DNA from 3 places in the Xanthomonas sp. NCPPB 2250 genome. Region 1 is predicted to be linked to each of the others. Evidence: predicted binding sites of a transcription regulator. Region 1 holds the regulator's gene; each other region holds the start of a gene.

The links. The regulator FliA, encoded in region 1, starts transcription of late flagellar genes. The targets are predictions, from matches to a motif close to TAAAGTTTNNCNNNCNNNGGCCGATAA.
Region 2: the regulator FliA is predicted to act here: its motif matches at 2,062-2,088, upstream of AC1PMG_RS13690 (STAS domain-containing protein).
Region 3: the regulator FliA is predicted to act here: its motif matches at 1,571-1,597, upstream of AC1PMG_RS14305 (methyl-accepting chemotaxis protein).

The regions. Positions count from the first base shown of each region.
Region 1 is NZ_CM161520.1:2,894,704-2,897,973, reverse strand. It holds gene AC1PMG_RS11370 (protein phosphatase CheZ) at 1-571, opposite strand, end outside; gene cheY (chemotaxis response regulator CheY) at 572-964, opposite strand; gene AC1PMG_RS11360 (RNA polymerase sigma factor FliA) at 984-1,733, opposite strand; gene AC1PMG_RS11355 (MinD/ParA family ATP-binding protein) at 1,730-2,614, opposite strand; gene flhF (flagellar biosynthesis GTPase FlhF) at 2,601-3,270, opposite strand, start outside.
Region 2 is NZ_CM161520.1:3,436,926-3,440,195, reverse strand. It holds gene AC1PMG_RS13695 (chemotaxis protein CheA) at 1-1,652, opposite strand, end outside; gene AC1PMG_RS13690 (STAS domain-containing protein) at 1,666-1,986, opposite strand; gene mfd (transcription-repair coupling factor) at 2,438-3,270, opposite strand, start outside.
Region 3 is NZ_CM161520.1:3,590,672-3,593,941, forward strand. It holds gene AC1PMG_RS14305 (methyl-accepting chemotaxis protein) at 1-1,433, opposite strand, end outside; gene AC1PMG_RS14310 (DEAD/DEAH box helicase) at 1,876-3,270, opposite strand, start outside.

The sequences.
Region 1 (3,270 bases):
TCTGCGACACGCCGTGGCGGTCCAGGCCGGGCAGGGCCGGGCCGGCCAGGCTGCCGTCGGCCTTGCGTTCTTCCTTCGGCGGCAGACCCAGCGCGCCGAAGCCCTCGTGCACGCGGCGCACGATGCCGGCGACGCGGCGGATGATCTGCCCGGTCAGGTCCTGGAAGCTCTGCGCCAGGGCCATTTCGGTGAGGTTGTGGCGGATCTTGTCGAGGATCTCGCCCTGGTTGCCGCTGAGGCCGCCGGCGGCGAGCTGGTCGGCCAGCGCACGGCATTCCTCGGCCAGGTCCAGGGTGCGGTGGCTGGCCTGTTCGGTCATTTCCACCACGTGGTCCAGGCGCGAGCAGGCGTCGTCCAGCTCGCCGGCCTCGCTGGGCACCACCGGCAGTTCGCCGAGCGCCTGCCCCAGATCGCGCGCGAGCCGGCTCAGGCCCTGCATCATCGGCCGCGTGCGCCAGGCGGCGAGGGTGTCGATCTCCCTGCGCCAGCCGGCCTCGTCGCCGTTCTCCAGCGCGTCCAGCGCGCCTTGCAGGCGTTCGATCAGGGCGGTACGTTCGGCGGTGGCTTCCATTTAGGCGGTCGCTCCCAGGCGTTCGAAGATCTTGCCCAGCTTCTCCTGCAGCGTCTGCGCGGTGAACGGCTTGATGATGTAGCCGTTCACGCCGCACTGCGCGGCCTCGATGATCTGCTCGCGCTTGGCCTCGGCGGTCACCATCAGCACCGGCAGGTGCTTGAGCTTGTCGTCGGCGCGGATGTTGCGCAGCAGATCGATGCCGGTCATGCCCGGCATGTTCCAGTCGGTGACCACGAACTCGAACGGCGCCGAGCGCAGCGCGGCCAGGGCGCTGTTGCCGTCTTCGGCCTCGGCGGTGTTGGTGAAGCCCAGATCGCCGAGCAGATTCTTGACGATGCGTCGCATCGTCGAGAAATCGTCCACGATCAAAATCCGCATGTTCTTGTTCACCACTGACTCCTAAGGGTTCCTATTCTTCGTCTTCCAGACCGGCATCGGCGACCTCGAACGCCTTCAGGCGTCCGCGCAACCGTACCGTGGCCTGGCCATGGATCTGACACACGCGCGACTCGCTGACCCCGAGCACCGCGCCGATTTCCTTGAGGTTCAATTCCTGCTCGTAGTACAGCGACAGCACCAACTGCTCGCGTTCGGGCAACTGCGCGATGGCCTTGCCCAGCTCGCGGCCGAATTCGCTGCGCTCGAGCATCTGCTGCGGATTGGGTCCGCCCTTGGCGATGGTATCCAGCTCGCCATGGTCCTCGATGCGCGACTCCAGGCTCAGCACCTGGCCGCGGGCGGCATCTTCCATCAAACGCAGGTATTCGGGAAGCGGCATGTCCATCGCCGCGGCCACTTCGTTGGCGGCGGCGGCGCGGCCGGTGCTCTGTTCGATCTTGCGGATCGCCGAGGCGGCGTCGCGGGCGCGGCGGTGCACCGAGCGCGGCACCCAGTCGCCGCGGCGGATCTCGTCGATCATCGCGCCACGGATGCGGATCGAGGCGTAGGTCTCGAACGAGGCGCCCTGTTCGGCGTCGTAGCTGCGCGAGGCCTCGATCAGGCCGATCATGCCGGCCTGGATCAGGTCGTCGATCTCGACGCTGGCCGGCAGCCGCGCCGCCAGGTGGTGGGCGATGCGCCGGACCAGGTCCGAGTGCTGGGCGATGTAGTCGTTGGCGCTGTTGCGCTGGACGGCGCGGTAGTGGGCGGCGGCGTTCATGCGGCCACCCCGCGCTGGATGATGCGTTCGACGAAGAACTCGACGTTGCCGCGCGGGGCGGTCGGCGCCTGCCAGCGTGCGGTGCGCCGGGCGATCTCGGAGATCGCCTGCGCCGACGGGCTGGACGGGTAGGCCTTGACCACCGGCTGCTGGCGCTGCACCGACAGGCGCAGCCAGTCGTCCTGCGGCACGCAGCCCAGGTAGTTCAGCGACACGTCGCCGAGGAACTTCTCGCAGACCCGGCTGAGCTTGTCGTACAGCAGGCGGCCTTCGTTGAGGTCGCGGACCATGTTGGCGACGATCTGCACCCGGTCCACGCCGCGCTCGCGCGAGAGGACCTTGATCAGGGCGTAGGCGTCGGTGATCGAGGCCGGCTCGTCGCAGACCACCACCACCGCGTCCTGCGCGGCCTGGCAGAAGGTCAGCACGCTGTCGGTGATGCCGGCGGCGGTGTCGACGATCATCACGTCCAGCTCGCGCTGCAGCTCGGAGAACACGTTGACCAGGCCGACGTGCTGGGCCGGCGGCAGCTCGGCCATGTAGCGGCGGCCGGAGGCGGCGGGCACCACCATCAGCCCGTTGGGCATGTCGATCAGCACCTCTTCCAGGGTGCAGCGCCCGGCGACCAGGTCGGCCACGGTGAACTTGGGGGTCAGCCCCAGCAGCACGTCGACGTTGGCCAGGCCCAGGTCGGCGTCTAGCAGCAGGGTGCGCTTGCCCATGTCGGCCAGCGCCATGGACAGGTTGACCGAGATGTTGGTCTTGCCCACGCCGCCCTTGCCGCCGGTCACGGCGATCGTGCGCACCGGACCCAGCGGCTCGCTGCGCGTCGCCGACAGGGGGAAGGCATTGGTCAGATTGACGTAGTCACGCGACGGCATGGGTCTGCTCCGGAGTACAGGGCTTATCGGCAGCGCGCCGCAAATCTTCAAGGCGCAATACCAGGCTGGCGGCGTTGGCGCGGTGCAGGTCGTCCGGCACGCGCTGTCCATCGGTCACCCAGGTGATGGGGAGGCGGTGGTCCACGACCACCGACAAGGCACTGCCGAACCGCCCGGTCTCGTCCAACTTGGTCATGATGACCCCCTGTGGGTCGGCGCCGGCGAACCGGCGCACCACCTCGTCCAGGTCGGAGAAATGGGCGTTGGCGGGGAGTACCAGCAAGGACCGGACCACACGCGAGGCGCGCAGCCAGTGCAGCTGGGCGGCCAGGGCGCGGTCGCGCTGGCCCATGCCGGCGGTGTCGATCAGCACCAGCTTGTAGTCGGCCAGGCGCTCCAGCAGCTGCTGCAGCGCGGCGTCGCTGTCGGCTTCGTGCACGGCGATGCCGAGCTGGCGGCCGTAGCTATGCAGCTGTTCGCGGCCGCCGACGCGGATGGTGTCGGTGGTGACCAGGGCCACGTCGCGGGCGGCATGGCGCTCCAGGAAGCGCGAGGCCAGCTTGGCGATGGTGGTGGTCTTGCCGGCGCCGGTCGGGCCGATCAGGGCGATCACGCCGCCTTCCTCGAGCGGATCCAGCGCGGCGATCGGCAGGCGC
Region 2 (3,270 bases), 540 kb from region 1:
GTGCCGACGTCCTGCTGGCTGCTGATGTCGACGCTGCCGCGCAGCGCGGCGATGTTGCGCTTGACCACGTCCATGCCGACGCCGCGGCCGGACAGGTTGGTGACTTTCTCGGCGGTGGAGAAGCCCGGCTCGAAGATCAGCGCGAACACCTCGCGGTCGGAGAGCAGGCGGCCGGGTTCGATCAGGCCGCGTTCCAGCGCCTTGGCCAGGATCCGGTCGCGGTTGAGGCCGCCGCCGTCGTCGCTGATCTGGATGACGATGCTGCCGGAATCGTGGAAGGCATTGAGCCGCACCGTGCCGCGCACCGGCTTGCCGCGCGCCTGGCGCACCTCGGCCGGTTCGATGCCGTGATCCATGGCGTTGCGCACCAGGTGGGTCAGCGGATCGGCGATCTTCTCCACCACCGACTTGTCCAGCTCGGTGTCCTCGCCGTTGACCACCAGCGCGATGTCCTTGCCCAATTCGCGGGCCACGTCGTGGACCACGCGGTGGAAGCGGCTGAAGGTACCGCCGATCTTGACCATGCGCAGTTGCAGCGCGCTTTCGCGCACCTCCTCGACCAGGCCGGCGAGGATCGAGGTGGATTCCAGCAACTGCGCATCGCCGGTGCGCTGCGCGTTGGCGCCGGTGCTGGCGACCGCGATGATCAGCTCGCCGACCAGGTCGATCATGCGGTCGAGCTTGTCGGCGTCGACACGGATCGAGCCGCCTTCGCCGCGCGCGCCCGCGGCCTTGGCGGGGCCGGCATTGGCGGCGGGGGCCGCTGCCGCGGCCGGCGCACTGGGCACGGCCGGTGCGGCTGCAGCCGGTGCGGCCTCCGGTGTGGCGGCGCTTTCGAACCCGGCGAAGTCGTCGGCGCTGGCCTGGCTGCCGGCCTCGGCCACCAGCAGCGGCAGATCCAGGTTGGCGGCGTCGCCGAGCGGGTCCACCGCCAGCACCTGCAGGTCGCAGTCGTCGCGCACGAATTCGAAGATGTCCTCGATCGCGGCCTGCTGCGCGTCGCTGCGCAGCAGGATGTCGAAGCCCAGGTAGCAGGCCTCCGGATCCAGTTCCGGCAATGCCGGCACGCGCTCGTGACGGGTGCGCACCGCTTCCAGGCTGCCGAGGCTGCGCAGGCAGCGGATCAGGTGCAGCGGCGAGTTGCCGAAGCGCAGCGCATCGGTGAACAGCTGCAGCGAGATCCGCCAGTAGCCGGTCTGCGCCGGCGCGGCCGGTGCCGCGGGCGTTGCGGCGGCGCTGGCCTTGGCGGCCGGCGCGGCAGCCGGGTGCAGGTAGGTCTGCAGGCGTTCCAGCAGCGGCGCACCCTCGGTGGCCAGCGTGGCTTCGTCCGCCTCGGCGCCGGCGGCCGCTTCCACCAGGGTGCGGATGTGGTCGCAGCAGGCCAGCATCAGTTGGATGAGGTCCGAATCCAGCGCGACCGCGTGCTCGCGCACCAGGTCCAGCACGCTCTCCACCACATGGGTGAAGCCGACCAGTTGCGCCAGATCGAACAGGCCGCCGGAGCCCTTGATGGTATGGGCGGCGCGGAAGATCGCGTTGACCGCGTCGGGACCGGCTTCGCCGCGCTCGGCTTCCAGCAGGTTGCGTTCCATGTCCTCGAGCAGGTCGCGGCTCTCGGCGATGAAGGTCTGCAGCAATTGATCCATGTTCATGTCGTGCTGCCGATTAGTGAAGAATGTCGTCGCCGACGCGCTCGAACGCGTCGCTCAGGCCGAGCAGGTCCAGCGCATCGCCGACCGCCGTGGTGCAGCCCTCGAGCTGGAATGGCCGTCCCAGCGCGCGCAGCGCGGCCTGGGTGGCCAGCAGCAGTTGCACGCCGGTGGCGTCGATGTCGTTCACCGCCTGCAACTGCAGGCGCAGGCCGCCGGGATGCTCCAGCGCGGGCAGCAGCAGCGGCTTCAGTTCGGCTGCATGGCGGATGGTCATGTCGCCGTCCACGATCAACTGCAGCGGCGGATCCTGTTCGTCGGGGGGCGTCGAGCGCATGGCGGGTCTCCGGCAGTGGCGAGTGGAAAGCCGGCGTCACGCCGTGAAGGGCGTGTGCAGGCCTGGGTACCAGCGATATCGGCGCGGACGGGAAATATTTAGAAATATTTAGCCTGCGTGAAGCATTTGTCTCGCAGGCCGCACGCGAGCCTGAGTGGTTCAGACCGGTGCCAGGACACGCATCCCATAACCGCGCCGATGCGGTCGGTCCCTAGGTCTCTGCACGCGCCGTGCCAATCGCGGCAGCGGGTGAGGCGTCAAAAAGGCCACGCCATACGCGCGACGCGCCGGCGGTCTACGCGTGAAGATCGCCGCAGGCGAGGGAACACAGCGGCGCGAGCGCCCATACGCCACCGAACGTTGTGGCAGTCCGGAGCGGGGCAGGGTGGTTGTGGGGTCGAGGCAGCCGGCCGCCTGCGGGAGCCGACGCGGGCGGACGCGCCCGCGCCGCTCAGCGGGGCGACAGTGCGGTCAGCAGGCCGCGTGCGGCATTGAAGCGGTCGGCCGCTTCCGGCAGCGGCAGCTTGAGCTTCAGCTTGTCCGGGCCGTCCATCGCATACAGCTTGGGCTGCTTCTGGATCATCTGGATGATGGTCATCGGATCCACGTTGGGCTTGGCCTCGAACACCAGGCGCCCGCCGTGCTCGCCCAGTTCCAGCTTGCGGATGCCCAGCACGTTGGCCTGCAGCTTCAGTTCGGCGATGGCGAACAGGTGCTTCACCGGATCCGGCAGCAGGCCGAAGCGGTCGATCATCTCCACCTGCAGTTCGCGCAGGCCGTCGCTGTCGCGGGTGCTGGAGATGCGCTTGTACAGGGTCAGGCGGGTGTGCACGTCGGGCAGGTAGTCGTCCGGGATCAGCGCCGGCACGTGCAGTTCCACCTCGGCGCCGCGCGCTTCCTCGCCGGCGTCCAGGTCCGGCAGCTTGCCCTGGCGGATGCTGCGCACCGCGCGTTCGAGCAGTTCGGTGTACAGGCTGAAGCCGACCTCGGCCATCTGCCCGCTCTGGTCCTCGCCGAGCAGTTCGCCGGCGCCACGGATCTCCAGATCGTGGGTGGCCAGGGTGAAGCCGGCGCCCAGTTCGTCCATCGAGGCGATCGCGTCCAGCCGCTTCTGCGCATCCGGGGTGATGCTGCGCCGGTCCGGCACCAGCAGATAGGCATAGGCGCGGTGATGCGAGCGGCCGACGCGGCCGCGCAACTGGTGCAACTGCGCCAGGCCGAAGCGGTCGGCGCGGTTGATGACGATGGTGTTGGCGTTGGGGATGTCGATGCCCGATTCGATGA
Region 3 (3,270 bases), 700 kb from region 1:
AGCTCTTCGGAGGCGGTCGCGTTCTGCTGGGTGATCTGGCTCAGCTGCACCACCGCCGCATTGATCTGAGTGACGCCGGACGACTGTTCCTGCGAGGCCGCGGCGATCTCCTGCACCAGATCCGAGGTCTTCTTGATGCTGGGCACGATGGTCTCCAGCAGCTGACCGGCCTTCTCCGCCAGTTCCACGCTGGAACCGGCGACCTCGCCGATCTCCTGCGCGGCCACCTGGCTGCGCTCGGCCAGCTTGCGTACTTCCGCCGCCACCACCGCGAAGCCCTTGCCGTGCTCGCCGGCGCGCGCGGCCTCGATCGCCGCGTTCAACGCCAGCAGGTTGGTCTGGTAGGCGATGTCGTCGATGATGCCGATCTTGTACGCGATCTGCTTCATCGCTGCGACCGTGGCCACCACCGCCTCGCCGCCCTCCAGGGTTTCCCGCGCCGCTTGCGCGGCCATGCCGTCGGTGATCTTGGCGTTGTCGGTGTTCTGCGCGATCGAAGCGGTCATCTGTTCCAGCGAGGCGCTGGTCTCTTCCACGCCGGCGGCCTGTTCGGTCGAGGCCTGGCTCAGCGACTGCGCGGTGGCGCTGACTTCTTCCGACGCGCCGGCCAGGCTCTGCGCACTGGCGTTGACCTCGCCGACCACCTGCTGCAGCTTCTCGACCATGCGCTGCATCGCCAGCAGCAACTGCGCGGTCTCGTCGCGGCCGCGCACCTCGATCGACATGCTCAGGTCGCCCTCGGACAGCGCATTGGCCACGCTGACCGCCTTGCCGATCGGCCGGGTCACGCTGCGGCTGATGAACACCCCCAGGCCCACGCCGAGCAGCACGCCGCCGATCACGATGGCCAGCATGGTGCGGGTGCTGCTGGCATAGATCGCGTCGGTGGCGTCGTTGGCACGCGCCGCATTGGCTTCCTTGGTTTCGCTGAGTTCGGACATCAGCGCATCCAGTTCGTCGGAGCTGCTGCGCACGCCCTTCGACAGGTCCGCCAGCTGCGCATTGCCTTGCGGCAGCGGCTCGCGCATCACCGAGTCGACGAACTGGCCGCGCCGCTCCAGGTAGGTCTTCCACACCTGGTCGAAGCGGGCCAGCTTGGCCAGCGTGGCCGGGTCGTCGAACGAGGTCCTGGCCTTGTCCATGTGCTCGACCACCTTGGCGGTGTACTTGTCGAGACTGGCGATGTGCTTGGCGCGATCTTCCGTCGTACTGGCCAGTTGCAGGTTGGCGCGTGACCGGCCAGCGTTGATCAGATTGATGTTGGCCTCTTTCAGGTGCGACAGGCCGAGCAGCTCGCGCTCGTACAGCACCGTGGCGTAGTCGTTGATCCGGCCCGAGTTGCGGATGCCGACCCAGCCGATGCACGCGCCGATCGCCGCCACGATCAGGAACGCCGCCGTCAGCCTGACTCCGATTTTCATATTGCCCAACATGGTGTACCCCGATTCTTTGTGTGCGTCCGGTTGCGCCAGTCAGCGCCTCCGGCCGTCTTCCGCAGCGCCTCGCGGAGTGGACACACTCGCTCTGAGGAGAGCGAGGGACGCTGCGCCGCAACGTCTGTGCGTGAGGGCTATCGGCGCCATCGACAGCGCCTTTAAATCGCGTGAAAACTGCGGAATTCCGCATAGCGCGAGCGCTGCGGCAGCGTTGCATGAATGCGCAACGGGCATTGCGGCGCAGCACTCGACGCGCGTGAAGAAGCGGTCTTGGCGTCTGCGGCGCGGATGCCGCAGTTCTTCTGCAATGGCAGATGACCCCGGTTTTGCACCGAGGGCGAAGTGGGATACCAACCCCTTTAATTTGTAGACAGAATGTGAAAGCGGCGCCGATATGCCCGCGCTCGCAGTGCGCGAGCACGTGCATCGCGCCGCGCCTTCACACCATCGGCAGCGCCGCGACCGTGCGTCGTTCCGCCGCGGTGGCTCCGCGCAACAACCGCTGCGCGCGCACGCGCTCCTCGGCATCCAGATCCTGCAGCGCCTCGAAACGCTCGCCGACCCAGCTCGCCATCGGCACGCCGTCGCGGTACAGCACGCGTGCGCCCGCCACGCGTGGCAGCCGCGTGCCCGGGAGCACGCTGCCGAGCAGATTGGCCGGATCGGCGGCGGCCACGCACACCCAGGTGCCGTCGCCAGGCTGGCGGCGCAGTTGCCGCAGCAGCCCGATCGCCTCCGGCAGGGCGAACTGTTCGCCGGACAGGCCATCGATGAAGCGCCCGCCGCGGATCTCGCCACGCGCCTCCAGGCGCTGGTAGACCCGCAACAGTTCGCGCCACGGCGGCAGCCATGCCGCCTCGCGCTCGAGCAGGCGCCAGCAGACCACGCCGTAGCGGCGCAGCAGCGTCAGCGCAACGTGCTCGACCGCCTCGCTGTGCGCGGCCGGGTCGTCGGCCTCGGCGCCCGCCCGCAACAGCGCCCAACGCCCGGCATCCTGGATGCCGCCGTACAGCGCCATGCGCGGCCGCCGCCGCGACAGCGCCGACGGGCGCTTCGATGCCGGCACCAGCAAGGCGCGCAGGCCGGCGTAGCTGTCGCAATGGACCCGACCGGCGGCGACCAGCTCGGCCAGCGCCGCCTCCAGTTCGGTGGAGAGCAGGGGGGTGGCCGCGGCGATTTCGTCGAAGAACGAGGCGCCATGCGCCGCGAGATGGTCGGCGACCTTGCGCGCGCGCGAGCCGAGCGCATCGGCTTCCGGCGCTGGCGACAGTCGCGACCACTGCCCGGCGCTGCGCCGCGGCAGCAGCAGGATCGGCGTGCTGCGCAGCGTCGGCGCGGCGCCGCTCGCGCCGGGGCGCAACCGCGTCCACAGCGTGCGTCCGGCGCTGCAGGCCTCGTCCAGCCAGGCCGGGCGGTAGTCGCGCACCCGCGCCGGCAACAGTTCCGCCTCCCACAGCGGCGCCGCGGCCTCCACGCCCTCCAGTTGCGCCAGCACCGCGGCCAGCGCTTCGGCGCCCTCCACCTGGCCCTGTGCGTCCAGATGCTGCCAACGGAACAGGAAGCGCGCGTAGTCGCGCGGCGCCACCGGCTCGATCTCGCGGCGCAGGCGGCCGAGGGTGTAGCGGTGGATGCGTGCCAGCAGGTGCCGCTCGCACCACTCCTCGGCATCGGCGTCGGCACTGAACCGGCCAGCCAGCACATAGCCGTCCTGCTGCAGCGCCAGCAGACCGGCCTGCACCTCGCGCAGCGGCAGGTGCAGCGGCGCGGCCAGCGCGGCCGCAGTGACCGGCCCCAGGCCTGCCAGCCGCCAGCGCAGCAACTCGCGCAACGCGCT